4 regions of the Moorella naiadis (nom. illeg.) genome follow, and region 2 is predicted to be linked to each of the others. Evidence: riboswitches for the same ligand, from Rfam matches in the RefSeq annotation. Region 2 holds a riboswitch; each other region holds the start of a gene.

Region 1 (7,414 bases), on a different contig from region 2:
TAACGTTCTTTGAGCTTGGCCAGTGCTTTTTCCTCCGCAAATAGACTTCTAACAAACCTGTTTCTGGGGGAGCCCCGCATGGGGGCTGACGCGCCCGTCACGAAGGACGAAAATGCAAGTGGAGGCAGGGGCTGGCGGATACAGGCGGAAGGCGACTTGGTTCGCGGCGTTAGCAAACTCAGCGAAGCCGCGGCGGTGAACGGGATAGGGATCGTAACGTAAATTAAGGAACGAAAAATTACGTTCTCCGCGGAGCCTGTACCGCCAGCCCCGCGGCTGTTACTGTAAGTTGCAACCACTTTTGGCTGAACCCTATTTTAGGAGAAGTGGCTCCGCACCCCTGCAGCACACCGCGTGCCTATAGCCTCCGGGGTCATTATAGCACCAGAAAACCTTCTTGGGAAGTCCTGCCATCTTAGACTCTGCCTTCCTGGACTGCTTCCCGGTGGCGGCGATGCCAGCCCAGGTACTCCTTAACGCGATCGACCGTTTTATTCATCACCTGATCCTCGCTAATCCCAGCACTACGGGCGACCTGCCAGGCGCGGGTGAAATTACCGACTGAAGTAAAGATATGAGCATCGCTATTTAACGCTACCTGCACTTTATGCCTTTGGGCGAGTTTGGCCAGTAACTGGCAGCGTGGCAGGCTCCCCTGGCGGCTGACGCTAAAGGAATTATTGTTGATTTCCAGGGCTTTATGCTCACTAGCCGCCGCCAGGACCAGCTTTTCGATATCCACGGGGAACTCAGGGTTGCCTGGATGGACGATAAGGTGGACCCGGGGGTTGGCTATGGCTGCCAGGACGGCCCGAGTATATTCTTCTACGGAGCGACCGTCAAAACCAGTCAGGGCATGAAATCCCGCCAGGACTATATCCAATTCCTCCAGGAGGCGTTCTGGTAGATCCAGGTGCCCCTCGGTATCAATGATATTAGCCTCCACGCCCCGCAAAATTTCCACGCCGCCAATCTTGCGGGGCAGGGCCGCCAGGTTGCCAAAATAGTATTCGTGGGGACCACCGGGCATCTTCAGCCCGTGGTCGGTAATGGCGATCATTTTTAAACCGCGCTTTTCCGCCGCCGCGGCCATCTCTTTAACAGTGCTGTAGGCATGACCGCTGGCGATGGTATGGGTGTGGAGATCGGCTTCAAATAACACTGGCTGCAACTCCCTTCTTATTTACGCTTGCTTCCTCTTGCTAATCCTTTTTGTCCTTCTATAGTATAGCAACAGGTTATTAATCTAATATTAAAGGTCTTTTATTTTAATTTTAAGCTGCCCCTTCTATAAATAATATCCGCCAGGGGGGATTAATACTAACACAGGGTCGGCCGGGGGGCAGATCAGTAACCGCCCGTCGCGGCTTGGCGTTAGTCAATCAGGATTAACGTTGGGTTGGTAAGGGTAGTTGCTGACCTAAAAAAGTGGCCCAGAAAATCTGGGCTGTAAAGTAGTATATATTAAGGAGGTCAGAGGACACCTGGTTGAAGGTAATCAGGTCTTCCTTTCACTGATATTATAACTCATTACTGTTAAAAATCAATATCAGGCCTGTTAAGGTTAGATTAATTTTCAAAGCCCCTTTGCGACGCCAGGCGGTTATTCTTTTTTAACAGTCGCAGGATCATGGTAAAAAAAGCCGGCACCAGTTCCGGGTCAAACTGGGTTCCCGCGTTATCTTCAACTTCTTTTAAGGCTGCTGTTAGCGGGCGAGGTTGCTGGTAGGGTCGGGAGGAAGTCATAGCTTCAAAGGCGTCCGCTAAGGCGATAATCCTGGCTCCCAGGGGGATGTGCACGTCCTTAATACCATTATAGCCGCGCCCATCCCAGCGTTCATGATGATAGGCTACCAGCTCCAGTACCATCCGGTTGGTGCTGGTAGAGGCCAAGAGCTTAACCCCCGCCCGGGCATGGTTCCTGATAACCTGCCACTCCTCCGGCGTCAGGGGGGTTTTCTTGTTCAGGATAGAGCTGGTGATGGTTAGTTTACCAACATCATGTACCAGCGCTCCTTCATAAATAGCCTGGCAATTATTTGTCTCTAAACCGCAGGTCTGAGCCAGGTTCAGTGCCAGGGCGGCTACGCCCAGAGAATGCCGGTAGGTAAAGGGGGAATGGGCTGCCAGCCGGCCCAGCCAAAACTTAATCTCCTGCCACTCCAAGAAACGTTCATCCTCTTCCCCCCAGGGCCGATCCGTCAGATAATAAAAAAAGCCTTGCTCCTCAACAAGACTATGCCGCCACTACGAGCCGGCAGCCTGGCGATCATAGCTTCCCGCCAGTTTCTCCAATGGGGAAGCCTTAGACCCATGGCTTTGTGCCCCCGCCTTTCGACGGGTTTACCCTTGAGCAGCCCTGGTTACAAAAAAATATGCTTTTTAAGCTTTACTTCGACATCTAACGCAATTTCCCTTTCTTGTTGTTTAAATTCCCACTTGCTCCCACCTCTCCCAGGCCCAGTTTTTGGGCCAGGGCCCGATAGTACTTCTCCGCACACCGGCGACAAAGGGTATCTCTACCGATGGTTACCAGATCTACTTGCAGGCCGCAATAACGGCAACTTGGCTGGGAGTCGGCCCGCCGCAGATACCACTCCCCGCCTTCCTTCACCAGAAACTCAATTTCAGCGCCGGGGTATAAATCCAACTGCTGGCGTAACTGGGCCGGCAGGGTTACCCGCCCCTTGTTATCAATAATCCGCCTGTTACCGTCCGGGGCCTGACTCCCAGGTGCTCTGCGCTTCCCGGTAATTTATTCCGCCTCCCCTCCCCCGTTAGCGATCGGAAGGGTAAAGAAGAAACAGCTACCCTGTCCGGGTTTGCTGGTCACATTGATGCTCCCGCCATGGGATTCGACGATATGTTTGACGATAGCCAATCCCAGGCCAGTACCACCCATTTCCCGGGAACGGGCTTTATCCACCCGGTAGAAGCGTTCAAACACCCGGGGCAGGCTTTCGGGTGGAATGCCAATGCCGGTATCTTCCACTTCTACCTGAACTACATCCCCTTCCGGGATGGCCCGCACCATTACCCTCCCCCCAGCCGGGGTATACTTAATCCCATTATCAATAAGATTAAGCAACACCTGGTTCAAATAACTCTCACTAATAGCCAGTGCCGGTATACCCTCAGGGATTTCCGTCTGCAGGTCAACGCCTTTATCGCCGGCCAGGGGGGTTACCGTAGCCAGGATCCGTCCCAGAGTACTCGCCAGGTCAGCCCGGTCCGAAGTCTGGCGCTGGGGCTGGTTCTCCAACCGCGATAAGGCCAGGAGATCCTCAATTAACTGTTGCAGGCGGCGGGCTTCGTTATTAATGATGCCCAGAAAGCGCCGGCTTACCTCCGGGTCTTCCAGGGCGCCTTCCAGTAATGTCTCGACAAATCCCCGGATTGAAGTCAAGGGGGTACGTAATTCATGGGAGACATTGGCCACGAATTCCGTCCGCATCTGCTCCAGGTGGCGGATAGTGGTAATATCACGCATGGTCAGGACAGCACCTACCACCCGGCCTTGCTCGCTGGTAATGGGCATGCCGTGCACCTTAAATAACTGGCTGGTAGTGGGGAAGAGCCTGACCTCCTGTTCCAGGGGCAGGCCGCTGGCCAGGATTTCCTTGACCATTTCATCAATCTCATGGTTACGGATAACCTTGAGGAGGTATTTATGCACAATTTCAGGGCCTTTTTTGCCGATCATTTCCTCAGCTGCCGGGTTCACCATAATCACCCTGCCGACCTGATCGACGGCTACCAGGCCGTCCGTCATACTGGCCAGGATAGCCTCCATCCGGTTACGTTCGGCCGCTAGCTCCCGGAAATTATTGCGCAGGTTTTCCACCATAACATTTAAGTGGTGGCTTAATAAACCTACCTCGTCATCGCTCTGTATCTCAATCCGCTGTTCCAGGTCCCCGGCGGCAATCCGGCGGGTAAGGGGCAATATAGCCCTGAGGGGGGTGATTATACCACCGGCCAGGATAAAGGTGCCTCCAGCCAGGAACAGGAAAACCAGGAACATGACCTTTAAGAGCTCCCCTTCCAGCTTGCCGGCCAGGGGCCCCGCCTGGAAGGGAGGAAGCAGAGGCAGGCTCAAGGCATTGAGGATGACCAGGTGGAGGTAAAGATAGGCCCCCAGCAAGGTTAAGAAAAGTAGCGCTACGAAGTTCAGGGTGATTCTCCAGCGTAAGGAGTGCATAATCCTGATCCCTCGCCTTCCACTGCGGTTTATCCGGTTTGTACCAGACTATGTAGGTTATGTTAGCAGGCACGAGGCGACACCTACAATCTTCGGGTCAAACTGGCTCCCGGCACCTCCGGCCAGGACCTGGACGGCCTCCGCGGGGGTACGCGTCCACTGGTAGGGCCTGTTGGAAGTCATGGCATCAAAGGCATCGGCAACGGCAATAATCCTGGCTCCAGCTGGAATCTCGCCGTCATGGAGGCCATAGGGATAACCTTTACCATCATAACGTTCGTGGTGCAAGCCGGCATCCCTGGCCAGGTCCTTCAAGCCGCTCACCCCGCTTAATAACTCAATGGTCCGGACAGGGTGACGGCGCACGACCTGCAGTTCATCCCTGTCCAGGCGCCCTGGTTTATCCAAAACAGCCCGGGGTACGGCAATCTTACCAAAGTCGTGCAGCAGGCCGGCAATCTCCAAGCGCTGTAATTCCTCTACCCCGTACCCCAGACAGCGGGCCAGTTTTAAGGCATAGGCCGCCACCCGGTGGGAGTGTCCGGCAGTATAGGCATGTTTGGCGTCGATAATGCCGGCAAAGAGGTCGATAGTTATTTTCATCGGATCCTGTACCTGGAAGTTAACCGGCGGTAGAGCCATTATAACCTGGAACATCTTTAATTCCAGGGCCACGTTGGTGGCTATTTCCCCATAAAGGGGCCCCTGCAGTAGTTTGTCCAGGGTAGCCAGAAGTTCCGGGGGAAACCCTCCTCTAACCTTCCTGAGAAGTGTACCCCTGAGGCTAGACCAAGGGGCGCCGGGATGGGCGCGTAAAACCAGGTCCAACTCATCAGCCAGGCCTAAAATCAGGGCTCCCGGGGCCAGGTCCTGGCCTTTAATACCCCGGGGGTAACCGGAACCATCCCAGCGCTCATGGTGATCCCGGATCATGGCTGCCGCCTCGTCCCCCAGGCCGGGAATGGCCGCTACCATGACCGCGCCCTTTTGGGGGTGGTCCAAAATCGCCGGGTTACCACTGGCTTCCGGTTTCACGACAAGGTGGACCAGGTGATCGTCCAAGCCTATGGCGCCCAGGTCGTGGAGCAGGCCGGCATAAAACACCCGGTTCGCCAGTTCAGGCAGTTCTCTCCGGGCTAGTTCCTGGGCCACCAGGGCTACCCGCCAGGCGTGATAGAGTTTCGTTTCTTGTTCAATGTCCAGGATAGTCGATAAAGCTACCACCAGTTCGCTAAAGGTACGGTCCGGCGAGTATATCATGATTTTTCCTCCCCCGGTTAAAACTCCGTACTACAAAAAAATCGCCCTTTACGTTTAGGCAAAGAGCGATTCCCTGGATCCTTGATTGCCTTCCTATTCAGCCACCTGTGACACTTTCTTATTCAGGGCAGTAATAAGGCTATCAACGTCAATGCCATGGGCCAGTGCTCCCTGCTCGATATTCTCGAAACGAGCCGCGGCGCAACCCAGGCAACCCATGCCATGCTCCATAAACACAGGTACAGTCTGGGGATATTTGCTGACAACTTCCGTGATACTCATTTCCTTGGTGATGGTGGCCAAATATATTCACCTCCTATTTCCCTTGCCTGGCGGCGACGGTAATCAAAATTTAATTTATTTGAAGCAACCCATCATGTTAATCATTATAATACGGCCAGGGTCCTTTTGTAAAGAAAATAGCAGCATTAAAGCTGCCCTCCTAAAAACTGGCGGGAGTGTGTGGGAATCGAACCCACCGCGCCCGGGTTCGCCGCGCGCCAGCTGGATTTGAAGTCCAGGCAAGCCACCAGGCCCGATCCACCCCCAGGACATTATACAATCCCCGGACATACCCCGTCAAGGTACTGGTAATCTAGCTAAGCTGGCACGTGTACCCGCTGGCGCCGGTGTGCCAGAAGTGGCGCCATTGATGGTCATCATGGCCCTTAGCTGGCCGGATTGGTAGGCGGTCCCTTTTCCTACCCGCCCAGATAGGCCCGGCGCACCGCCTCGTTGGCAGCCAGTTCTTTGGCCTTACCCTGCAGGGTAATCCGACCGGTTTCCAGGACGTAACCCCGGTGGGCGACGCTGAGGGCCATGTTGGCGTTCTGTTCTACCAGCAAAATGGTGGTTCCCTGCTGGTTAATCGCCCGGATGATATTAAAGATCTCCTGCACCAGCAGTGGGGCCAGGCCCATGGAGGGTTCATCCAGGAGCATGAGGCGGGGCCGGGACATGAGGGCGCGGCCGATGGCCAGCATCTGCTGCTCGCCGCCGCTTAAAGTGCCGGCCAGTTGCTTCCGGCGCTCTTGCAGGCGGGGAAAATGCTGGAAAACCTCGGCCATGCTTTTACTGATACCTTCCCGGTCCCGGCGCAGGTAAGCGCCCAGTTCCAGGTTTTCCTGCACTGTCAGGTTGGGAAAGACCCGCCGGCCCTCGGGTACCTGGGAGATGCCCATCTGGACAATGGCCGGCGCCGGTAAGCCCTTGAGATCCCGCCCCTGGTAGATAATGCTGCCATTACGCGGGCGTAAAAGCCCGCAGATGGTATTCAAGGTAGTACTTTTACCGGCGCCGTTGGCGCCAATCAGGGAAACAATTTCGCCTTCCTCAACCTCCAGGGAAATCCCCTTCAGGGCATGGATGGCTCCATAGTAGACATCTATATTCTCAACCTTGAGGAGCATCGCCATTCACCTCCCGGCCGAGATAAGCCTCAATTACCCGTTCATCGGTACGGATATCCTCCGGGGATCCCTCGGCGATAACCTGGCCGTAATCCAGGACGTAAATGCGTTCACAAATACCCATGACCAGGGACATGTCGTGTTCGATCAAAAGGATGGTCAGCCCAAACTCGCGGCGGATCCAGCCGATCAGATTCATCAGTTCCCTGGTTTCCTGGGGGTTCATCCCGGCGGCCGGCTCATCCAGCAAAAGGAGCCTGGGCCCGGCGGCCAGGGCCCGGGCAATCTCCAACCGGCGCTGCTCCCCGTAGGGGAGGTTGCGGGCCTTTTCAGCCCGGTAGGCGACCAGGTTGAATACCCGCAGCAGTTCCTCGCTTTCCTTGAGGATCTCCTCCTCGCCCCGGTGAAAAGAGGGCAGGCGCAGGATGGCACTGGTGACCCCGTAATGGTTACGACAGTGATAGGCTATCCGCACGTTATCCAGGACACTCAGGTTACTGAAGAGACGAATATTCTGGAACGTCCTGGCAATACCTTTCCGGGT
Region 2 (7,414 bases):
ATCTCGGTAATGGCCTGCAGGCGGATAATCTCCTGTACGTGGTTAATCTCAACGCCGTAAGTCTCGCCGGCCAGCTGGAAGACGACCAGCTGGACTTCCGGGACCGTTTCGGCTGCCATATGTAAATCCCACCTTTCTATAGAAAAAAGAGAAGAAAAAAGAGAAAGAAGAGCCTTTCGGTGACTCGGAAGCAAGATGTACTTACAGGAAAATTCTGCGTCCGGGGTCCGATTCCTGCAGGTGCGGAAATATTTTTGCCAGGATAGCAGCCGCCGTGCTGGTAAATGCTATTTTAGTAGAGCCTGTCCCCGCCAAACCCGCAGCGGTTACTGTAAGTATCAACCATTCTTAGTAGGAGTCTATTTGCGGAGGGGGTGAGCAATTATGCCCCAGGTTAAATGCCGGGTGGCCAACTGCATCTACTGGCAGGACGGCGCCTGCAACGCGGAAAAGATCAACATCGCCGTCGAAGGGGTGCCGAACAACTCCAGCGCCCACAACGACCGCGATACCGAGTGTGAGACCTTCCAGGCCCGGGCCTAGGCGGGGGCCAGACCGGCAAGGCCGTTATCCCCGGTTAGCCCGGCAAAACGACAGCCAAAGTTGAAGTCAGGGGAACACCGCCCCTTTACAGTTTGAACCGGGCGATGGCCGCCTCCAGCTGACCAGCAGCGGCTGCCAGTTGCCCGGCGGCCTGGCTGATCTGGTCGACGGCCGCCGTCTGCTCTTCCGTCGAGGCCGACACCTGCTGGGTGCTGGCCGCCGCTTCCTCGATGCCGGCGGCGATACTCTCCACCCGCTCCTTGACCTGGCGGGAACCGGCGTACATGTCCTCCGCCTTTTCCGCTACGTTCTTGATCCTGGCTACCATGGTCTGGATGGCCTGGTCGATGGCGTTGAAGGCCTTGCCGGTGCGGGCCACCACCTCAGTGCCCTGCTGGACATCCTTGGAGCCTTCGGCCATGCTGGTGACCACCCGCTCCGTCTCCCGCTGGATCTCCTGGACCAGGCCGACAATCTGCTTGGTAGCTTCAGCCGATTGCTCGGCCAGCTTGCGCACCTCTTCGGCGACTACGGCGAAGCCCCGGCCCTGTTCCCCGGCCCTTGCGGCTTCAATGGCTGCATTCAAGGCCAGGAGGTTGGTCTGCTCGGCAATGCCGGAAATGACGCCGACGATCTGGCCGATTTGCTGGGAACGATTCCCCAGTTCACCCACCACCCGGGCCATGCTATCCATCCGCTGGGAAATAGCCGCCATCTGGTCCGTAGCCTCGGCCACGGCCCGGCTGCCTTCGGTAGCTTTAATCGCCACCTGGTCGGAGGCCGCCGCCATTTCCTCGGTGTCGCGGTGGACTTCTTCGACCCTGACCACCTGGCCGTCGGTGGCCGCCGCCGTTGCGCTGACCTGCTGGGCCTGGTCTTCCGCCCCTTTAGCCATCTCCTGGACGGTCGCGGCCACCTGGCGGGCGGCCTCCCCCACTTCCTGGGACATGCGGGCTAGGTCCTGGCTGGCCGCGGCTACCTGGCCGGTCATATCGCGCACCCGACTGATGACCTGGCGCAGGTTGTCGCCCATGGTGTTGAAGGCTGTGGCCAACCTGCCGATCTCGTCTTTACTGGCCACCTGGAGGGGCTCGGCGGTAAGATCGCCGCCGGCTACCCGATCGGCGTAGGCCGCCACCTGGCCCAGGGTCTTACCCACCATGCGGCTGATAAACCAGGCGATGAACAGCCCCAGGAGCAGGGTCAGGAGCAAGCCGGTCAGCAAAGTCGCCCGGGCGCTGGTGAGGGCCGCGTTTAATTGCTGCTCCGCCGCGGCCGTACTTTCCACAATGGTTTTATCCATATGATTGCCGATGTTGTTGACGTTGTCCAAGGAGGCTCCCATCTGGAAGCTCAGGATGGGCAGGGCCGCCATGCGGTCTTGCTGGCTGACGTTGACGATGCTGTTATGGAAGGTATCGCTAAAGCTCTTGGCCGCCTGGCTCATGGCCGCCAGGTAACCGGCCACCTGGCTGTCGAGTTTTTGATTCTCCAGCTGGGCTCGAGAATTTTCGAAACGTTTCATGGCGTCGTCAAAGCCCATGACGTGGGTCTGGGAGCCGTTGATTATGTAATCGGTAGCCCGGCGGTAGGCGTCCCAGATATCATTGCTCATCTCGTTAAAAAGCATGTTCTGGTTATGCAGCGTCGTCGCCTGCTGGTATAGATTGGCCACCTTTATGAGATTGAAATTGACGTAAACGACTACGGCGACAAAGATGGCGATCACCAGGCAAAAGCCAGCCGTCAGCCTGGTCCCCAGGCGCCAGCGGCTGAAGAAGCCGGCCCGCGCTTTACGCGGGGCTGCCGGGGTTTTCTCTTGCCCTTTGGCCTGGGGCTGCTGCGGCTGCTCTGGTTCCTGTCCCGGCTGGCCTATCAGTCCCTGCGGCTGCCGTTCCTTCTTTTTAAACAGTTTTAAGCCCATAAAAATTCCTCCTCCGGTTTGGACGAAATATAAAAAGGGCTACCCGGTGGGTAGCCGTTCCACCCGTGGTAACTGGCTGTCCTGGCCCTTGGTCTGGGCTGTAGACCCTCTAGTTTTGCGCCCCTACCTTTCAGCAGGTTTGCCCTTTCGGGGAAATTTTCCTTTTTTCGCCTTAATTATACCGCAGGAAGGGCAGGATATGCAAGATATACCAGGGAAGAAATTGGAGGTGGGGTAATTCGCAGGCGGCGCCTAACGGTATCTCCCAGCGGTACCGGACCTTATGGAGTTTTACCGGCAGCGATGAGTTCCGACACCGTCACTAGTTCGTAACCCTGGTCGCGCAGGTCTTTAATCAGCTCCGGCAGGGCGACCAGGGTGCCAGGATGGGCCTCATGCAGGAGGACGATGCTGCCGTCGTGAACATTGGCCAGGACCCGTTTAAGAATGGCGGGTGGTCCGGGGTTGGACCAGTCCCGGGGATCGACACTCCAGGTGACGGTGCGCTCATGCAAATCGCCGGCCGCGGCCAGGAGGTTGGGCCCCATGGCGCCATAGGGGGGCCGGAAATACTTGACCGGCTGGCCGGTGATCCCGGCCAGGGCGGTGGCGGCCCGGTTTAAATCATCCCGGGCCGCCTCCCGGGATACCTTACCCAAGTTGGCGTGGCGCCAGGAGTGACTGGCTACCTCATTGTTGCCAGCCAGGACGGCCTGCACCAGTTCCGGGTGGGCCGCGGCCCGGCTGCCCACCATAAAAAAGGTGGCCCGGGTCCCCATAGCCGCCAGGACCTTCAGATAACGTTCCGTCCAGCCCGGGGTCGGGCCGTCGTCAAAGCTAATGGCCACCCGGTGCCCGGCCCCGGCCACCTGGCGCAGGGGCTGGGGGTTTTGCTGGGGCTGCGGGTCAGTGGCCTCTTGGGACTGCTGAGGTGGGGCCGCGCCAGGAGTAAAGCTGCCCTGGGGCGCGGCAGCAGGAGGCTGGTCGTTCGGGGCGGCCGGCGATGAGGTTTGGGTGTCAGGTTTGCTGGCCGCCGGGGTGAGGGGTACGATAAGCGCCGGTGGTACGCTGACCGTCAGATAGCTGCCTGGTAAACGGTGGCCGCTAGGGGTACTGTAAGTGTTCCCGGCCGGCCGGGCCAGGCTGTCGCCGCCGGCAGTCAGGACGACGGCGATCAGCCCCGCCAAGGCTGCCAGTTGCTCCAGGCTCAGGATTAACGCCGGCCAATCCGGCCGCCAGGGATGCCTGATCACCCTGGACCCCCAGGCCCAGCACTCCACCACGTATTTTACTACCTGGCTCATTTCCGGTCGCCCCTTTTTGGTCTTTCCTATGATTAGACGTTACCCGGAGTTATTTGTTCCGCAAAAAAGGGCCAAAAATGTTGGAATTTAGTTTACCATAATATGTTAGAACGGTTAGCAGGGCTGGAGCCGGCACAATTTCATAACGGTAATAACGCTGGATATAGGCCAGGGCTTGCTGTAAATGTTCGGCTCCGGCGGCTCCTTCCAGGCTGAGCCAGAAGGTTGCGCCGCGGTTATAAACGGCCCGGTGGTAGGTCTGATCGCTGCCGTACTCTTCCAGAGGCAGGTTGATGGGATCGCTGCTGCCGGCAGCCAGCCGGGTGATCTCGGCCAGTTTCGCCTGGTAGAGGCCGGGGTCATAGCGCCGGTAAAAGAGCAGGGTGCTGTACTCGGCCAGGCCCTCGTCGATCCAGGCGGCCTGGTGTGTATCATTGCCCACCAGGTTGTACCACCACTGATGGGCTACCTCGTGGACGACCACGGCCGGGCTGTAGGGCTTGCGATTACTCAGGAGAATCAGACCCGGGTATTCCATGCCCATCAGGTTATCAAGGGGGACAAAGGCTAGATGGAAGTAGCTGTAAGGGTAGGGGCCGTAGACCTCCTGGAAGAATTCCAGGGCCTGCCGAGCGACCTCCAGGGCCGCCCCTGCCGCCTCGCCCCGGGCCGCGGCCACCAGTTGGACCGCCCCCGCCTGGCAAGCGGTGAAGCGCCAGTCCGAGGCGGCAGTAAAGGCAAACTCCCGCACCGGCTGTTCGCTGTTAAAGGACCAGTCGGTCCATTCTCCCTTCGCCTGGCTGCCGGTAAGGCGGGCACTGGCCAGGACCTGGTAACCGGTTGGTAGGGAAAGGCGCACCCGGTAGTAGGCGGCAGATGCGAAATAGGGGTCGCCGTAGGACGTTCCGGCCACTCCGGCCCAAGAGTCGCCCTCTTTAGGAGCCAAAATGGGATACCAACCAGATACCTGGCTCAGCTCCCCGGACCGGCCCAGGCGGTTATTACCCGGCGGCACCGTGGTTTTAAAGGTTAGGGCCAGGGAAAGGGTCTCCCGGGGGGCCAGGACCCGGGGTAAGGGTACCTCCAGCTGGCCTTGCCTTTGGCGTACGGCCACCGGCCGGTTGTTGACCACTACCCGGGTAACCGTGGTGGCGGCGCCATTGCCAAAGGGGGCGTTGGCCGGGAGGTTGAAATAGAGCCGGCGCAAAGGGGCCAGGTAAGGGTTCTGGTAGGCCAGGAGAAGTTCACCCTGGATTATGCCTTTTGCCGGGTCGTAGCTGGCCTGGAGATCATAAACTGGGTGGTAACGAAAATGGAAACCGCTGTCAGCCTGGATGGGGGGGAGGCGCAAGTCGGGGGCCGCCGGGCCGGACCAGCTCTCCCCGCCCCTGCCAGGGAAGATGACGCTGGCAGCACCAGGAACTATGACCCTATCAGCACCAAGCTCAGCAGTTTGGCCCTCCCGGACCTCGCCTGCCGTCCTGGAAGCGTCGCCGGTCGAACCGGCGCCGTTGCCGGCAGTAGTGTTGTCAGCAGTTCCACCCCCAACAGTACCGTTCCCCGCATCGCCCGCCGACATGCCCAGGACCTCCAGAGCCAGGGAGAAGGGGATATAGAGTTTGCCTTCTATTAGGAAAGGAGCTGCCGCCAGCCGCCGGGGGACGCCGTTGACAGTAGCCTCCCGGCTGCCGGCGGTGACGGTCGCATTCACACTACCTCTAAGGACGCCACGGCCCTGGTACCAGTCAGCACTGCCCCCGGCCAGGGGTAAAAAGTCCCCGGCGGAAACCATAATCTGGCTGCCGGCCTGACCTGTAGCTACCAAAGGCGGCACGTCAAGGACTATTTGCTTAAAGGTAGCGTCCAATGGGATCCTGACCGGCTTCGGGTCGGCCCGCAAAGTGGCCCGGAGATTAGTGAAGATGACTATGATGCTGAGACCTAAAATTATCAGTCCCAGAATTCTCTTAGGCAAAGGCTTCACCGCCTCGCCCTTTATTTCGACAGCAGAATCCTTTCTCCTGCCGGGGTAGCGAAAAGTAGCGTCTCTACTTACGCGCAGCGGCGGCGTCCAGGGCAGTACGCATAGGTGTCTCTACGAAGAACATAATAAAAATAGGAGTGATGATCATGGGCATCTGGCGCACCCAGAAAATCGAAGACTTAAAGCAGGAGGCCCGGGATAATCAAGGCCTCAAGCGCAGCATCGGCACCCCGGAACTAATCGCCCTGGGGGTTGGGGCGATTATCGGCTCCGGCATCTTTGTCCTGACGGGGGTGGCCGCCGCAAATTACGCCGGCCCGGCCCTGGTCTTCTCCTTTCTCATCTCCGGCCTGGCCGCCGGCCTGGCGGCCTTGGTCTACGCCGAGATGGCGTCCGCCATCCCGGTGGCCGGGAGTGCCTATACCTACGCCTATGCCTCCCTGGGAGAGATCGTCGCCTGGCTCGTCGGCTGGAACCTGGTGCTGGAGTACCTGGTGGCCTCAGGGGCTGTGGCCGTAGGCTGGAGCGGTTACGTCACCGACATGCTGGCCTCCATCGGTATCGCCCTGCCCCGCTCCCTAGTTACTTCACCCCTGGGCGGCGGCCTGGTCAACCTGCCGGCTATATTGATAACCGCCATCATGACCGGCGTCGCCATCGCCGGTACCACCACCAGTGCCCGGACCAATAAGATTATTGTCGGGATTAAGCTGCTGGTGATCCTGGTCTTCCTGGCCTTGGGCATTCCCCGGGTCAACCCGGCCAACTGGCACCCCTTTCTCCCCTTTGGCATCGCCGGGGTCGTCCATGGGGCGGCCATTATCTTTTTCGCCTACATCGGCTTTGACGCCGTGGCCACCGCCGCCGAGGAGGTCCGCGACCCGGCCCGGGACCTGCCCCGGGGGATCATCGGCTCCCTGGCCCTGGCCACTATATTATATGTCGCCGTGACCATCGTTCTGACTGGTTTGACCCGGTATGTCAATCTTAATACTCCCTCCCCGGTGACTACCGGCCTGCTGGCTGCCGGCGTCCGGGGGGCGTCCCTCATCGTGGGCATCGGCGCCCTGGCCGGCCTGACCAGTGTACTGCTGGTGACCATCTTCGCCCAGAGCCGGGTGTTTATGGCCATGGGTCGCGACGGCCTGCTGCCGCCCCTCTTCACGAAGGTCCACCCCCGTTTTAAGACTCCCTGGCTGACGACCATTATCGTCGGCGCCTTTGTGGCCCTGGTGGGCGGCTTTTTACCGGTAGATATAATTGCGGAACTGGCCAATGTCGGCACCCTGACGGCCTTTTTTACCGTTTCGGTGGGGGTACTTGTTTTAAGGCGCCGCCAACCGGACCTGAAGCGGCCTTTTAAAGTGCCCTTGATGCCCTGGACGCCCCTGCTGGCCATGGCCTTTGCCCTGTACCTCTTTTTTAACCTACCCAGCCTGACCTGGATTCGTTTCGGCGTCTGGGTGGCCCTGGGCCTGGTGATCTACTTCGCCTACGGCCGTCACCACAGCTCCCTGGCGCGCCGGGAGTTAGAGGAAGCAGCCCTTCCCCGCCCGGCTTGCCGGCCCTCGCCCGTGGGAATACCCGGTCCGGCCCGGAGGCCCTTACCCTTCAGGCTACCTTCCCCAGCGCCGGCCTTCCTGCGCCTGCTATTACCCC
Region 3 (7,414 bases), on a different contig from region 2:
GGCGTGGCCTGGATCTTCCGGAAATACGGGCGGCGATAGCTATGGCGGCACAGGAAGCAGTTATTGTCACCCGCAACCTTACTAAGCATTATGGCAGCATCACCGCTGTCCAGGATTTGAACCTGGAAATCCAGCGGGGGGAGATCTTCGGTTTGTTGGGACCCAATGGTGCCGGTAAGACGACCACCATCCTGATGCTCCTGGGCCTGACCGAGCCGACCGGCGGCCAGGCCCTGGTGCAGGGTCTGGAAGCCACCCGCCATCCATTGGAGGTTAAAAGAATCATCGGCTACCTGCCGGATAACGTCGGTTTTTACGACGATTTGACGGCCAGGGAAAACCTGCTCTATACGGCCAGTTTAAACCAGATCCCTGCGGGTGTGGCCAGGCAGAGATTGGAAGCAGCCCTGGCGGAGGTTGGCCTGGCGGACGTCGCCGGCCGCCGGGTACGGGAGTTCTCCCGCGGCATGCGGCAACGCCTGGGCATCGCCGATGTAATCCTGAAAGACCCGTCGATCATTATTCTCGACGAACCCACCCTGGGGATTGATCCCCAGGGCGTCAAGGAATTACTGGACCTAATTGTCCGCCTAGCCCGGGAGCGGGGGAAGACCATCCTTATCTCCTCCCACCTTCTGCACCAAGTCCAGCAGGTCTGCGACCGGGTGGGAATCTTTGTCGGCGGCAAGCTGATAGCCGTAGGACCGGTGGCCCTCCTGGGGCAGCAGGTCATGGCTGGTAAGCTTCTGGAGGTTGAACTCCAGGCCGAGCCGGATAATAACGACCTGCTGGCTGCCCTGGAGGCCTTGCCCGGTGTGGCCGCCGTAGAACGTCGCGGTGCCTTTATCCGGGTGAGCTGCGCGGCCGGCGTTGATATCCGCCGTGAACTGGCCCCCTACCTGGCCGGCAAGGGATTTACCCTGTTCTATTTACGGGCCCGAGGTTATGACCTGGATGATATCTACCGCCAGTATTTCCAGGGTGAGGCGTTCACGGTGCACGCTGCCACTAGCTAATAAGGGATAGAAGCGACCAACGAGCTTTAATCTGGAACTGGCGTGACCAGTTCCTACAACCCTCTCACATCTCACCGCCAACATCTCACATCTATTCTGAGGGAGGTATACCATGGCACGCTGGCAGGATAGAGTAGAGGACTGGCTGGCCTGGTGGCGGCAGCAGGAGTGGTTCAGCGGCGGTCTGCGGGCTGTTTTCCAGAAGGAACTGGCTGATAACCTGGGCAGCACCCGCTTTACCATCCTCTTCCTCCTAGTGGCTATTGCCGGTATCAGCGCCTTTTATGTCGCGGCCCAAAGCATCCGCCAGGCGGTAGGTCAGGAGAATTCCCATTTTGTCTTCCTGCGCCTCTTTACAACCAGCGGCAGGAACCTACCGCCCTTTATAACTTTTATCTCTTTTCTGGGCCCGTTGCTGGGACTGGCCTTGGGTTTCGATGCCATTAACGGCGAGCACAATAAACGCACCTTGAGCCGGCTCCTGGCCCAGCCCATTTACCGAGATGATGTAATAAATGGTAAGTTCCTGGCGGGACTGACGGTTTTGGCCCTAGTCATTCTGGCCCTGGGATTTCTAGTGGCCGGCCTAGGACTCCTTTTGCTTGGCGTCCCGCCGACAGGGGAGGAACTGGGCCGACTCCTCATTTATCTCCTGGTGACTATTATCTATGTGTCTTTCTGGTTGAGCGTCTCCCTGCTCTTTTCCCTGTTATTCCGCCAGAATGCCACCTCAGCCCTGGCGGGCATCGCCGTCTGGCTCTTTTTCGCCCTCTTTGCCGGCATGCTGGTAGGCCTTATTGCCGACGGCCTTTTCCCGGCCAATCAAAACTCCCCGCCACAGCAGATCCTGCATAACGCCACTTTGAAGCAGGACCTGGGCCGCCTTTCGCCGACGACCCTTTACGATGAAGCCACCATCACCCTGCTCAATCCGGGGGTGCGCACCCTGGGGCCGGTATTAGTCCAGCAGCTGGAGGGGGCCATCCCGGGCAGCCTGCCCCTTGACCAGAGCCTACTCCTTATATGGCCCCACCTGGTCGGGCTGATCGCGGCTACCCTGCTTATTTTCGCCCTGGCCTATTACTTCTTCATGCGCCAGGAGATCCGGGCCGGGTGATGTTTGCTATTTTGCTATAATCTCTTTTCCCAGGAGACGGAGCGAAACGCAAGCGAAGCGAAGGGAAACCTAACCTGCCGGGGGCCTGAGGGGATTTCCACGGGTTATAGCGGCCGGCAGAATAAGAGAATGAGGACAGCAAAATTAGCTGCCCTCGTTTTTTATGATTATATTTACGGCTTAAAAATTTAATACAGGTTATTGGAGGATTTAGGTAAACTATGTCGAAATACGAAAAAAATAGTATCCAATAAAGGAGCCAAGGCAATGTTATATATCTCAATAAATACCATAAATTCCCTGGGGGGGGGGGGGGGGGATATTTTACCACCCCCACCAGAAAAAACAACTACCTTATAGTTATATTATCATCCCCCTCTTTCTCTTTTGCTATTTTTATCTATCTTGTGATTCCTCCAGCCTGTCTTGCGATCTGGGGCCGCAAGACCCTATCTTACCATATACCCCCTCCCCTCTTTATCTTCCAGGTGATTTATTACGTTTACGATCGTTACGCTCGCCACCATTCCTCTGATCAGGGTTGCCTTATTACCTTCAGCTGCAAGTGATAATTACCGCGGCTTACAGGAGGCAATGCCATGAGCAGAGGCCTATTGGAGATGGGAGTCACTAAAGTGCGCCTCAGCAGCAAAGAAATCTAACTGGAGGCAAATTTAATGGCTCATTTAATCTTACTGGTAGAAGATAATGAAGCTAATAGAGTGCTGTTAAAGGATATCCTGGCGTTGACCGGCAATGAGGTTTTAGAAGCCGTTAATGGCGAAGCAGCGGTCCAGCTGGCGCAAGAACAAAAGCCACAATTAATTTTTATGGACTTGCAGCTACCGGGTATTGATGGGATAAAGGCGACTAAAATCTTGAAACAGAATCCCAGCACCAGGGATATACCTATTGTGGCCGTTAGTTCTTATGCCTATGCAAGGGAAAAGCAACTTTTCCTGGCAGCCGGGGGCAATGTTTACCTGTCCAAGCCTATAGATGTTGATCTAATCTTAGCAACAGTGAGCCGGTTTTTGCCATGAAAGCATGAAAGATGGATAATATATAATTAATTTGCTGCCAGGCACTCAAGAAATTATTAGATATGCCGATGATTCTTTTTAAGAACCGCAAAGGGCAAACCCGACCGAAAGGCGGGGGCGCAAAGCCACGGGCCTAAAGCCTTGACAGGCTATGGCAGCCGGGTTGCCGGGTAAGCCATAGTGAAATTTTTTGGCGATAACGGGCAACCCGGGCTGAGGCGGGTTGTCCTAAAATTTTTATAGGGGGTATGCTGGATGAAGTATAAAAAATTAATCAGTACCCTGGCCATAACCGGCCTGCTCTTGCCAGCCGGCATAGCTTATGCCCTCCCGGGTAATGGTCATGACAACTATAGTCCTGGCCAATATACGGTAGTTACCGCTGGAGGGGCTAACTATGGGATTAAGGTTAAAGGGGAAGATAAACAATTAGAAGATGAGTCAGAAGATCAGACAACCGAAGCTCAAGATGAGACTAGAAACAGGAAAGAAACCGAACCAAAAGAACAAGAAATAAAATCGCAGGAGGGGGCCAGGACGAAGGAAGAAAAAGAAGTGCAAGGATACCTAGACAAGGAAATTTCCGGGCTCCAGGTTACCCCGGAAGCACAGGTGAGGGAAGAAAACCAGGTAAGGGAAGAAACCCAAAATGCCGGTCTGGTGAAATTTCAAGGTAGAATCCGGGTTAAGAATAAAGAAATAAAATTTGATGTACCGCCAGTGATTAAAGGAAACCGGACCCTTATCCCCGTCAGGGCGGTTACCCAGGGTCTAGGCGCGACTATCAATTGGGACGAGGCAACCAACACCGTAACTATAACAAAAAATGGAATTACAGTAGTACTTATGCCTGGAAGTACAGAAGTAACCGTCAATGACACCAAAATCAATTTGGATGTCCCCGCGGCAATAATCAGCAACCGTACTTTTGTACCCTTGAGGTTTCTGGGTGAGGTATTTAAAGATAAAGTGCATTATGATGCAGCAACCGGCAACATTGATATTGAAGAAGGCAACGAAAACGAGGCAGGACAAGGTACTGAGTCTCCACCACCTGGTACAACGGCGCCTGAAAGTCCGGTTAACAGCAGTCCAACTACTACGACAGTACCGACAAGTACCAGCCCCACACCTCCCGCAACAACAGGTACCAGTACGACAACTACTCCTTCCATCCCAGCGCCGACAACAACGACCTCCTCTTTACCTGCCGCATAAAGCGGCACAAATCCCTGCTTTTATCGCAGCGGGGATTTTTTTTGCTGTTGCAAAGCCGGGTAGCTTGACTTGGTTAAGGACCGCGTTTTTACCGGCGCAGGTAAAATTTTCCTTGACGATAAAAAGGGTAGCACCTATAATTAAATTGGTAGAATAGTGTCACTTTAGGGAGAAAAAAGTCGGTGGACGGTGCTTGGGGCCCCGGAGGTGCCACTATGGCCGAGGAATTGAGACACCGCCGGCAGCGGCCTTTATGACGCCGGGCGGCGTTTCCAGTAAAACTTATAGGTGGCGGTCCGAAAATGAAAAAGTATTTTAATTCCAGAGTACTAGTGAGCATTATAGTCTTGTTAATTATTGGCGTCATAGGCCAGACTTTCTGGCTGTATGAGCAAATGACGGAACTGGCCCGTCGGTATTACCAGGTAGGCCGGGAGAGTTATACGGCTTTGTACAACCTGAAGAGCATAGAAAAGCTGGTCATGGATATGGAAACGGGGGTACGCGGTTACCTCTTGACAGGCGATCCGGCTTTCCTGGATCCTTACAATGAAGCAAAGCAAGAGGTGCAGGATTATTACCAAAAATTGTCGGGGAATTTAAGCGGGGATGCCGCCTCCCGCAGTTACCTGGAGAGCATTAAACAAGAAATTAAGGATTGGGTAGTGAAGATTGCCGGTCCGGCTATGGCCGACCGTAAGCTATTGGGGCCGGCGGCGACTTTACAAAATTTGACGGCCAGTATTGATTTTTCCCGGAGTAAATCCATCATGGACCGCCTCAGAGATAAGTTTGATCGGTTGGATACGAACCTCGAGGCTCGCCGGGACCAACAAATGCAGGCTGTCTTAGACTGGAATCACCACATAACCATATTAATGATAGTAGTAACTGGGATACTACTGTTGGCTATAATGGTTCTGGGCCTGGCGCTTTATCGCTTGCTGCGGCAAGTAGAGGTACAGAATGCCCAGCTCCTGGACAGGGAAGGAAGGCTGCAAAAAGCCATCCGGGAGTTATATATGGCTTCCAAGATGAAATCGGAGTTCCTGGCCAATATGAGCCATGAACTGCGCACGCCCTTAAACGCCATTATCGGCTTTGCCCAGGTATTGCAGAAGCAATACTATGGGGCCTTAACTGAAAAACAGGTTAAGTATGTCGAGTATATCTTGACCAGCGGCCGGCATCTCTTAAGCCTGATCAACGACATCCTGGACCTGTCGAAGATAGAAGCCGGCAAGCTTGAATTGGAGCCAGCCACCTTTTCCCTGCCAAAACTACTGGAAAACAGTTTGATCATGGTAAAAGAAAAAGCAGTGCGGCACCGGTTGGAAGTTATTTTACAGGTGGACCCGGATATCCCGGAACTTACCGCCGATGAACGTAAAGTGAAGCAAATAGTCTATAACCTGTTGAGCAATGCCGTTAAATTTACCCCCGACGGCGGTAAGATTACCGTCCGTGCCCGGCTTCTACCCGGTGATCAAGTACAGGTTAGCGTTGCCGATACGGGCATCGGCATCGCGCCGGCAGACCAGGAGAGGATTTTTGAGGCCTTTATCCAGGGCGACAGCGGTTATACCCGCCAGTATGAAGGGACGGGCCTGGGACTGGCCCTGGTCCGCCGCCTAGTTGAACTGCACGGGGGCCGGGTATGGGTGGAAAGCGCCGGCTCCGGCCAGGGTAGCACCTTCTACTTCACCTTGCCGCTACGGCTAGAAACGAAGGAGCAATGATGATTAATAAAGATTCCGGGGGTGAAAACTTCATGGCGGGACCAATTTTAATAGTCGAGGATAACGAAGCCAACCGGGTCTTGCTGGAAGAAATCCTGACCCTGGGGAATTATGAGGTTTTGAAAGCCGTTGATGGCGAGGAAGGGGTCCGCCTGGCCCGGGAACAACAACCCCGGTTGATTTTGATGGATATCCAGCTACCCGGCCTGGACGGAATCAGCGCCACCCAGGTCCTGAAGGGTGACTCTTTGACCCGCCATATCCCGGTTGTCGCTATTAGTTCTTACGCTTATGAGAGGGAGAAAGAACTTTTCCGGGCCGCCGGGGGTGACGCCTACCTCACCAAACCTATTGATGTTGATGTAGTATTGCAAACCGTAGCGAGGTTTCTGGAGGGAGAGGCTTCAGGTGGAAAAAATGCCTAAGATCTTGGTGGTCGACGATGATGAGCTAAACCTGGCCTTAATGGAAGCCATGCTGGCGCCCGGCGGCTACCAGGTGCTGACGGCTGCTGATGGCGAGGAGGCCCTGGCGGTAGTGGCCCAAGAAAACCCGGACCTCATCCTCCTGGACATCATGATGCCGCGCCTGGACGGCTTGACCGTCTGCCGCAGGCTGAAGGCAGACGAGGCGACTCGCTTTATACCCGTGATTTTGGTTACGGCCCTGGATCAGCTTCAGGACCGGGTCGAGGGACTTGCCGCCGGGGCGGACGACTTTTTAACCAAGCCGGTTAACGAGCTGGAACTGACGACCAGGGTGCGCTCGTTGTTACGAGTAAAAAAGTTAAACGACCAGCTGCGCTACGCCCACGAACACATCAATTCTTTAACCCGCCATGTGGCGGGCCTGCTGCAGGAATTCAATCCCCTGTATTTTGAGTTAGAAGCGACCCTGCGGGAGCTTTTGCAGCAGTTACTTTTGTTAAAGGAGCTGGCGCCGGCGGCAGTACTGGTAGTTATGGCAGCCGGCCAGGGCCGTAGTCAAGGCTGGCTTTATTATCGTCAAGAGGGAACAATAAAGCAGGAAACAATTAAAATTCCCTTGCCGGCAGATGCCGGGGCCGTCCAGAGCATCCTCCGCGCCAGGGGAGAGGGCCTCTGCGGCAACCGGGGCGACCCTCAATGCGAAGAAGAAATCAATTTTTTTGCCTCCCAAGTGACGGGCTATACCGGCGCTATTCACAATTTCGCCTGCTTTTATGATGGCCCCTTACTGCTAGCCGCCTTTAATTACCCGGCGGCGGTCACGGCCTATGAGCGGGATGTCCTGCAGAACCTA
Region 4 (7,414 bases), on a different contig from region 2:
GCCAGGGCTCGCAGCCGTTCTATCCGGCCCTCTCGCCCGGATAGCCAAAAGGATGCCAGGAGACCACCGCCCAGGGCCAGCAAAGAGCCGCGGGAATAGGAAAAAACCAGGGCCGTGCCGCTAATGACCAGGCCAACGGCCAGGAGCCTGCCGCCCTGCTGCCAGTAACGACCCAGGCCGAGGAGTACCACCATGGCCAGGTAAATCCCCAGGGGGTTAGGGTTGATGAAGGTAGCCTGGATACGGTCGGCCTTGATAAATAGGTACTGCAGGAGGCCCACCATAGCTACCAGGGTACCAACTAAAATAACCACCGTCAGCAGCTTGTCTACTTCTTCCCGGCTAAAGGTAGCCCGTACCTGCCAAAAAAAGGCCAGGTAGAGGGCCGTCCGCAGGGTCTCGTTTACTGTAGCGTTAACCTCTACCGACCAGGCGAGGCCCAGGGCCAGCCAGGTTAAAAAAAGAAGCCCCGGCCAGAAGGGGCCGCAGCTCCCCGGATTACAGTTTCCCGGATTAAAGCCCTGCCGCCGGCCGCAAAACCAGGCCAGCAAGCCACCCGTGCCGGCCAGGATAAAGCCCGCTACCTGAACACTTTCGGGGTAACCGTTATTCAGCAGCGGCGCCGCTCCGGCCAAGACCATGACCAGGGGCAGCACCGGGTGCTGTTTCTGGGCCTCGAAAATAACCGGCACCTTCTTTTAAGGCAGGATTTGCTGATGGGCTAACGCCTCCTGGGCGTATCCCGGTCTCGCGAGCTCTTCTCCGCGCTGCTACTTGCCTTCCCCAGCCGTTACCCGGGAGTCGAGTAGATAACTACATTTAGGACTTCAAAAATAGCACTTTAAAAAAAGGTGGTCGTGTACCAGTTGATTATTGTTGTCCCCCACCAGATGGTGCTCATTGTCCCCAGGGCCAGGAAGGGGGTAAAGGGCAAAGGGTCGCGACGTCCCCGGTGTTCCAGGAGCATCAACATCAACCCGACTACGGCCCCCGCCAGGACCGCCAGGAAAAGGGCCAGGAGAGTCTCCGGCCACCCCAGGAAAAGCCCCATCACCAGGGCCACCTTCACATCACCGCCGCCCATGCCACCCCGGCTGAGGACCGCAATCAGGAGCAGTAGACCCCCGCCCAGACCGGCTCCCAAGAGGGCCGCCGACCACGGTACCTCCCCCAGGGGCAGGAAAACCAGGCCCGCCGCCAGGCCCAGCCAGACCAGGGGGTCCGGTATGGTGCAGGTCTGCAGGTCGATGCCGGCAATCACCAGAAGTAATGAAGCCAGAAAGGCGTATTTGATCGTCAGCGGCGACAAACCGAAGTGCTGCCAGAGGCTCAGATAAATGGCCGCCGTTAGGACTTCAAGCTCCGGGTACCACCGGGGCACAGGGGCGCCGCAGTGGCGGCAGCGCCCCCGGTGGATGAGATAACCCAATACCGGTAGCAGCTCTACCGGCCCCAGGCGCCGCCCGCAGGCGTCACAACGGGACGGCGGGTAGACGACGGACTCACCCCGGGGGATCCGGGCGATGCACAGGCCCAGAAAACTGCCGATAGTGAGGCCGAGGAAAATAATAAGTACCTGAATTATACCTGCCATTGAAAACTATGGTTGTGTCGGCGGATAATATACCGGGGTACTACTTCCTGGAGCTTGATAGTACAAGGTGAAGGGAACATAAATATTGTTCCCAGGATTATATGTTATTTGTGAGTACCCATAGTCGTTATTCCAGGGCGTCTTAGGCACACTGGCAAGGTATTTGCCATTCACCAAATTACTTTGCCAATTATTAGGATCAGGCAAGCCATTTTCTGCCGTATAATACATCTCAATGGCCGAGCCGATGGTCTTCAAATCGGCATTTGCTTTGGCCTTTTTCGCTTTGTCGCTCTGCCCCATAAATTGCGGTACGGCTATAGCCGCCAGGATGCCGATAATGACGACCACCACCATGAGTTCAATCAGGGTGAAACCCCGGCGGTCTTTTAACATTCGGCGTATATAATTTAGCATTATAATCCTCCTCTCCCTTCGAAACCAAAACTTGTCGTTACTCCTTAACTTCCGGCGTCTTATTACCCATTCTGAAAACACCACTCTCTACCATCCATCTGCTGCCGGTGTGTGTCTGGTGGTATTATATATCCTCAATGCACCCCGCCGGCCAGGGAAAAGACCGGCATGAGCACGGAGATTACCACCAGGCCGATGATCCCCCCCAGGGTCAGGATAAGTAGGGGCTCGATCATGGATGACAACCGGGTCACCGTCTCCCCCACTTCCCGGTCGTAGAAGTTGCTGATCTTCGCCAGCAGGGCGTCCAGGGCTCCCGTCTCCTCGCCCACGGCAACCATCTCCACCACCATGGGCGGGAAAACGCCGCTGGCTTCCAGCGGTGCTGCCAGGCTTTGGCCGTCCCGCACGCTCTCTTCGGCCCTGGCTACAGCCCCGGCTACCACAGCGTTGCCCGCCGTGCGCCGGACGACTGCCAGGGCGGATAGGACCGGCACGCCGCTGTGGATAAGGGTCCCCAGGGTGCGGCTGAAGCGCGATAACACCGTCTTCTGCATAAGGGGCCCGAAAACCGGTAGGCGGAGGAGGAGACGATCCAGCTGGTAACGCCCGTTCGGCTTCTGCTGCCAGCGCCAGAAACCATATGTAGCCACCACCAGGATAACCAGCAGTACCGGCCAGGCCCGCCGCATGGCGCTGCTCATCCCTAGGACCAGTCGCGTCGGCCAAGGCAGGGGTACCTGCATACTGGCCAGCATGTTCTGAAAGGTCGGCAGGACATAGGTCAGGAGGAACATCACCGCCCCCACCGCCACCAGGCTTACCACCACCGGGTAGGTGAGGGCTGATTTGACCTTTTCCTCCACCTCGTGCTCCCGTTCCAGGTGCTCCGCCAGGTGCTCCAGGGTCTCATCCAGGGCGCCGCCCAGCTCCCCGGCCTCTACTGTGTAGACGAAAATCGGCGGGAAGACCCGCGGCTGGTGCTCCAGGGCCCGGTAAAGGGCTTCGCCGGCCTCCAGCTCTCCCAGCAGGGCAGCTGTACTCTCCCGCAGGGTGGAGTTCTCCGTCTGCTTCTGCAAGATCTGCAGGGCCGAGACGATAGGCAGGCCAGCCCCCAGCATGGTAGCCAGCTGACGGCAGAAAAGAGCCAGGTCACGGCGGCTCACCCGCCGCCGCAGCAGCTGCCGCCAATTCCACCCCTCACCCCTGGCGGCACCGGCCGGCCGGCAGGTAGTGATAAAAATACCCCGGCCGCGCAGCTCCCGGATGGCCATTTCCTGGCTAGCGGCCTCTACGGCCCCCTGCACCACCTCCCCACGTGTATCCCGCCCCCGGTAAGTAAAGGTCATGCTCTTCCTCCAAAAAAAGCCCCCGGGTGCAAGGAAAGAGATAGCTTCCCCGGCAGCCCGGCGGCCATAGACAGGTCTACAGGCCCGTAGCTTTGCGCCCCCGGCTTTCGCCGGGTTTGCCCTTAAGCAAGGGTAATGATCCTTTATTCGCCATCAGAACCCAAAATCCTGCCAGCCAGTGGGTGTTAACCTCAATTTAATTTTCAACTTATGTATCCCCGGCAATGACACCTCGCTCTACCAGCTGCCGCAGGGCGGCATCCATAGTCTGCATGCCGTAGCGGGCTCCTGTCTGCAGGCTGGATACTAACTGGTGGGTCTTGCCTTCACGAATGAGGTTTCTCACTGCCGGGGTGGCAATCAAGCTCTCCACCGCCGCCACCCGGCCGACCCTGTCAACCCGGGGTAAAAGCTGCTGGGTAATCACCCCTTCCAGGGTATCGGCCAGCTGGATGCGGATCTGGCCCTGCTGGTGGGGGGGAAAGACGTCGATGATGCGGTCGATACTCTGGATGGCACTGCTGGTATGGAGGGTGGCTAGGACCAGGTGGCCGGTTTCCGCCGCGGTAATGGCCGTGGCGATGGTTTCCAGGTCGCGCATCTCCCCCACCAGGATGACATCCGGGTCCTGGCGCAGGGCGGCCCGCAGGGCCCGAGCAAAGGAGTGGGTATCAGAACCCACCTCCCGCTGGTTGACGATGCTTAATCGGTGCTGGTGCAGGTATTCAATGGGGTCCTCCAGGGTAATGATATGGCAGCGACGTTCCCGGTTGATTTTATCTACCAGGGCCGCCAGGGTGGTGGACTTACCACTACCTGTCGGTCCCGTTACCAGGACCAGGCCGTGCCGGCGCTCCGCCAGTTCCCCTACCACCGGCGGCAAACCCAGGGAGTTTAGATCTGGAATCACCCTGGGGATCAGGCGGATGGCCGCCCCGGTGCTGCCCCGCTGGTGAAAGACATTGACCCGGAAACGGCCTACCCCCGGCAGGGAATAGGCCAGGTCGATTTCGCCCTGTTCCTGAAATATCTCCCATCGCTCGCCCACCATTGGCCGGACTAAGCTCTCTGCTATGCCGCCATCCAGGGGCTCCCACTGGTGCTGGACCTGGAGTTCACCGTTGACCCGGAAGACTGGCGGCAACCCAACGGCGAGATGGACGTCGGAGGCCCCGGCTGCGGCAGCGGCCGCTAGGATGGTTTTTATATCGAGCATCTACATCCCCCTTTACAGGCCCCCCAGGGAAACCCGCAGCACTTCGGCTACCGTGGTTATTCCCTGGCGGGCTTTGGCCAGCCCATCTTCTATTAATGGTACCATACCGGCGGCTACAGCCGCCTCCTTCAGGGCTGTTGCCGGTGCCTTGGCGGCCACCAAGCCCCGCAGTTCCTCATTCATAACCAGGACCTCCTGAATGGCCGTCCGGCCGGCGTAACCCGTATAATGGCAGGCCTCACAGCCCCGGCCACGCCAGAGCTCCTCCCTCTCCGGCAGCCAGGAGCGCTCCGGGGTACCGGGCTCGGGCCGGTAGGTTTCCCGGCAGCGGGGGCAGATCTGGCGCACCAATCGCTGGGCCACCACCCCGATGAGGGAGGAATTCACCAGGTAAGCCTCGATGCCCATATCCAGCAGGCGGGTTATCGCCCCGGCAGCGTCGTTGGTATGCAGGGTGCTGAAGACCAGGTGACCGGTAGTGGCTGCCCGGACGGCAATATCGGCTGTTTCCCGGTCACGAATCTCCCCGACCATGATGATATCCGGGTCCTGGCGCAGGATGGAGCGCAGGCCGGAAGCAAAGGAGAGCCCGGCCCTGGGGTTGACGCGCACCTGGTTGATACCGGGCAGCAGGTATTCCACCGGATCCTCAATGGTGACGATATTTTTCTCCGGTGAACTCAAGGAATTGAGGGTGGCGTACAGGGTTGTCGTCTTACCGCTCCCCGTTGGCCCGGTAATCAATAACATACCGTAAGCACTCCGGACCAGGCTGGTATAGCGTTCCTGAACGGCAGGCAGAAACCCCAGCCGGTTCAGGGGTAGGAGCATGGCCGCCTGATCCAGCAGGCGCAAAACAACCTTTTCCCCATAAACTGTCGGCAGGGTAGAAACCCGCAAGTCGACATTGTGCCCGTCCAGCGTAAACTGGAAGCGGCCGTCCTGGGGCAGCCGTTTTTCGGCAATATCCATCCCGGCCAGGATCTTGATTCTGGATATCAGGCTGTTTAAAACGCCCAGGGGCAACCGGGACACCTCGCGCAGCAGGCCGTCTACCCGTAGGCGCACCCGCACTTCCCCTTCCTGGGGTTCGATATGGATATCGCTGGCCTGGGCCTGGATAGCCTGCTGGATAAAGTTATTGACCAGGCGAACGGCCGGGGCACCACTGCCAGTCCCAGCGGTAAGCCCGGTGGTATCCGGGGAACCTGGGTTGCTGGCTGTCTCCAAAGCAGCGACGGCCACCTCATTGTTAACCCTCAGGCCTTCCTTTTGCCAGAAGTTACTCAGGGCGGCAGTAATCTCGCCCTCGGCGGCGATAGCCGGCATAATCTCCTTACCGGTGACCAGGCGCAGGTCGTCCAGGGCCAGGAGGTTCAGGGGGTCGGCCAGGGCCACCAGCAGGCGGTTACCGTCCAGGCGGATGGGAATAGCCTGGTAACGCCGGGCCAGGCCCTCAGGCACCAGGCGGACGACTTCCGGGTCCAGGTGGTAGTCCGCCAGGACCACCTTGGGAATCCCTAACTGGAATTCCAGGACCTCCAGTATATTGGCTTCGGTGACAAATCCCAGGCGCAGCAAGACCTTACCCAGGCGTTCCCCACTGCGTTTCTGTTCCTGCAGGGCCTGGTCCAGCTGTTCCTTGGTGATCATCCCGGCTTCTAATAACAGATCCCCCAGGCGCCGGCGACCGTCCATAGAACTCCCCTCCGAAATGAAATATGAGATGGGGGAGGTGAGAGGTGAGATGCCCTCAGCCTTCCTTCGCGCCGGGGTTCCCCAGGCCAAGAACCGCCATTATTTCCTCAACAGCAATGGGGGTAATCTGCACCCGGCCCAGTCTTTCCGGCAGGATCATCCGCAGCTGCCCCCAGGCGATCTTTTTATCGTGGCCCAGGGCTGCCCGGAAGGCCGCCGGATCTAGTGCCGGCATAGTTACTGGCAGGCCGGCCCGCTCCAGCAGGCGCACCAGGCGCCCGGTCTCGGCAGCAGAAAACATCCCCCGCTGGACGGCCATCCTAGCGGCGGCCACCATACCCATCGCCACCGCCTCACCATGGCGGTAAGTATTAAAACCGGTTACCGCCTCGACGGCATGGCCCACAGTATGGCCAAAATTTAAAATCGCCCGCAGGCCCTTCTCCCTTTCATCCCCGGCTACTACCTTTGCCTTTAAAGCGCAGCAGCGCAGGATGATGCTTTCCAGGACCCCTCTATCACCCCGCAGGGCCTGGTCCAGGTGCTCTTCCAGGTAGGCGAAGAAACCGGCGTCGGCGATAACCCCATACTTGATGACCTCAGCCAGGCCGGCCCGGATCTCCCGCGGCGGCAGTGTGGTCAAGGCGTCGGTATCGGCAAGGACCATCCTCGGCTGATAAAAAGCCCCGATCAGGTTTTTACCTTTGGGGTGGTTGACAGCCACTTTACCGCCGACACTGGAATCCACCTGGGCCAGGATGGTAGTGGGTATCTGGATGAAAGGCACCCCCCGCAACCAGGTAGCGGCGATAAAACCGGCGACGTCGCCGGCGACGCCGCCCCCCAGGGCGATAACGGCGGCACGCCTTTCGATACCGGCATCCAGGGCGGCATTATAGAGCCCTGCCGCCACCTCCAGGCTCTTAGCCTCCTCGCCATCGGGCACCAGGGCCAGGTGAGGCTGGAAGCCGGCCTCCTTGAGGCTGATCTCAATTGCCGGCCAGTATAAGCCGGCCACGGTGGCGTTACTCACCACCAGGCAGGGGGCCGCCAGGTCCAAGGTATGTAAATAGAAACCGGTTCTGGGTAGGAGCCCGGAGCCGCAGTAAATCTCATAGCTGCGTTCACCCAGGTCTACGG

Evidence for each region. A riboswitch is a leader RNA that binds a small molecule or an ion and turns the genes downstream of it on or off. The one in region 2 is predicted to bind cyclic di-GMP.
Region 1: it holds a riboswitch for cyclic di-GMP, as region 2 does, so the genes downstream of both, SDD30_RS04685 (HD-GYP domain-containing protein) here and SDD30_RS13835 (methyl-accepting chemotaxis protein) in region 2, are expected to answer to the same signal.
Region 3: it holds a riboswitch for cyclic di-GMP, as region 2 does, so the genes downstream of both, SDD30_RS07710 (copper amine oxidase N-terminal domain-containing protein) here and SDD30_RS13835 (methyl-accepting chemotaxis protein) in region 2, are expected to answer to the same signal.
Region 4: it holds a riboswitch for cyclic di-GMP, as region 2 does, so the genes downstream of both, SDD30_RS01500 (type II secretion system F family protein) here and SDD30_RS13835 (methyl-accepting chemotaxis protein) in region 2, are expected to answer to the same signal.

Annotation. Positions count from the first base shown of each region.
Region 1 covers NZ_JAXGFQ010000005.1:68,096-75,509, reverse strand. Annotated here, with positions in the region: gene radA (DNA repair protein RadA) at 1-23, opposite strand, end outside; gene SDD30_RS04690 (phosphatase) at 416-1,162, opposite strand; gene SDD30_RS04685 (HD-GYP domain-containing protein) at 1,570-2,166, opposite strand; cyclic di-GMP riboswitch class I at 2,254-2,358, opposite strand; gene SDD30_RS04680 (AbrB/MazE/SpoVT family DNA-binding domain-containing protein) at 2,402-2,698, opposite strand; gene pnpS (two-component system histidine kinase PnpS) at 2,756-4,201, opposite strand; gene SDD30_RS04670 (HD domain-containing phosphohydrolase) at 4,259-5,461, opposite strand; gene SDD30_RS04665 (DUF1858 domain-containing protein) at 5,555-5,743, opposite strand; tRNA gene SDD30_RS04660 (tRNA-Sec) at 5,912-6,009, opposite strand; gene SDD30_RS04655 (ABC transporter ATP-binding protein) at 6,163-6,870, opposite strand; gene SDD30_RS04650 (ABC transporter ATP-binding protein) at 6,854-7,414, opposite strand, start outside.
Region 2 covers NZ_JAXGFQ010000026.1:24,179-31,592, forward strand. Annotated here, with positions in the region: gene SDD30_RS13825 (chemotaxis protein CheW) at 1-119, opposite strand, end outside; gene SDD30_RS13830 (DUF1540 domain-containing protein) at 385-543, shown strand; gene SDD30_RS13835 (methyl-accepting chemotaxis protein) at 629-2,467, opposite strand; cyclic di-GMP riboswitch class I at 2,532-2,621, opposite strand; gene SDD30_RS13840 (polysaccharide deacetylase family protein) at 2,749-3,771, opposite strand; gene SDD30_RS13845 (M1 family aminopeptidase) at 3,821-5,746, opposite strand; gene SDD30_RS13850 (amino acid permease) at 5,902-7,414, shown strand, end outside.
Region 3 covers NZ_JAXGFQ010000009.1:47,582-54,995, forward strand. Annotated here, with positions in the region: gene SDD30_RS07690 (NEW3 domain-containing protein) at 1-39, shown strand, start outside; gene SDD30_RS07695 (ABC transporter ATP-binding protein) at 42-1,016, shown strand; gene SDD30_RS07700 (ABC transporter permease subunit) at 1,129-2,133, shown strand; gene SDD30_RS07705 (response regulator) at 2,811-3,176, shown strand; cyclic di-GMP riboswitch class I at 3,260-3,347, shown strand; gene SDD30_RS07710 (copper amine oxidase N-terminal domain-containing protein) at 3,480-4,394, shown strand; partial or broken gene SDD30_RS07715 (CHASE3 domain-containing protein) at 4,790-5,221, shown strand; partial or broken gene SDD30_RS07720 (histidine kinase dimerization/phospho-acceptor domain-containing protein) at 5,420-5,575, shown strand; gene SDD30_RS07725 (sensor histidine kinase) at 5,690-6,133, shown strand; gene SDD30_RS07730 (response regulator) at 6,166-6,558, shown strand; gene SDD30_RS07735 (HD-GYP domain-containing protein) at 6,551-7,414, shown strand, end outside.
Region 4 covers NZ_JAXGFQ010000002.1:34,540-41,953, forward strand. Annotated here, with positions in the region: gene SDD30_RS01485 (O-antigen ligase family protein) at 1-692, opposite strand, end outside; gene SDD30_RS01490 (prepilin peptidase) at 842-1,594, opposite strand; gene SDD30_RS01495 (prepilin-type N-terminal cleavage/methylation domain-containing protein) at 1,601-2,011, opposite strand; gene SDD30_RS01500 (type II secretion system F family protein) at 2,146-3,360, opposite strand; cyclic di-GMP riboswitch class I at 3,409-3,491, opposite strand; gene SDD30_RS01505 (type IV pilus twitching motility protein PilT) at 3,569-4,576, opposite strand; gene SDD30_RS01510 (GspE/PulE family protein) at 4,589-6,274, opposite strand; gene aroB (3-dehydroquinate synthase) at 6,330-7,414, opposite strand, start outside; gene SDD30_RS01520 (shikimate kinase) at 7,409-7,414, opposite strand, start outside.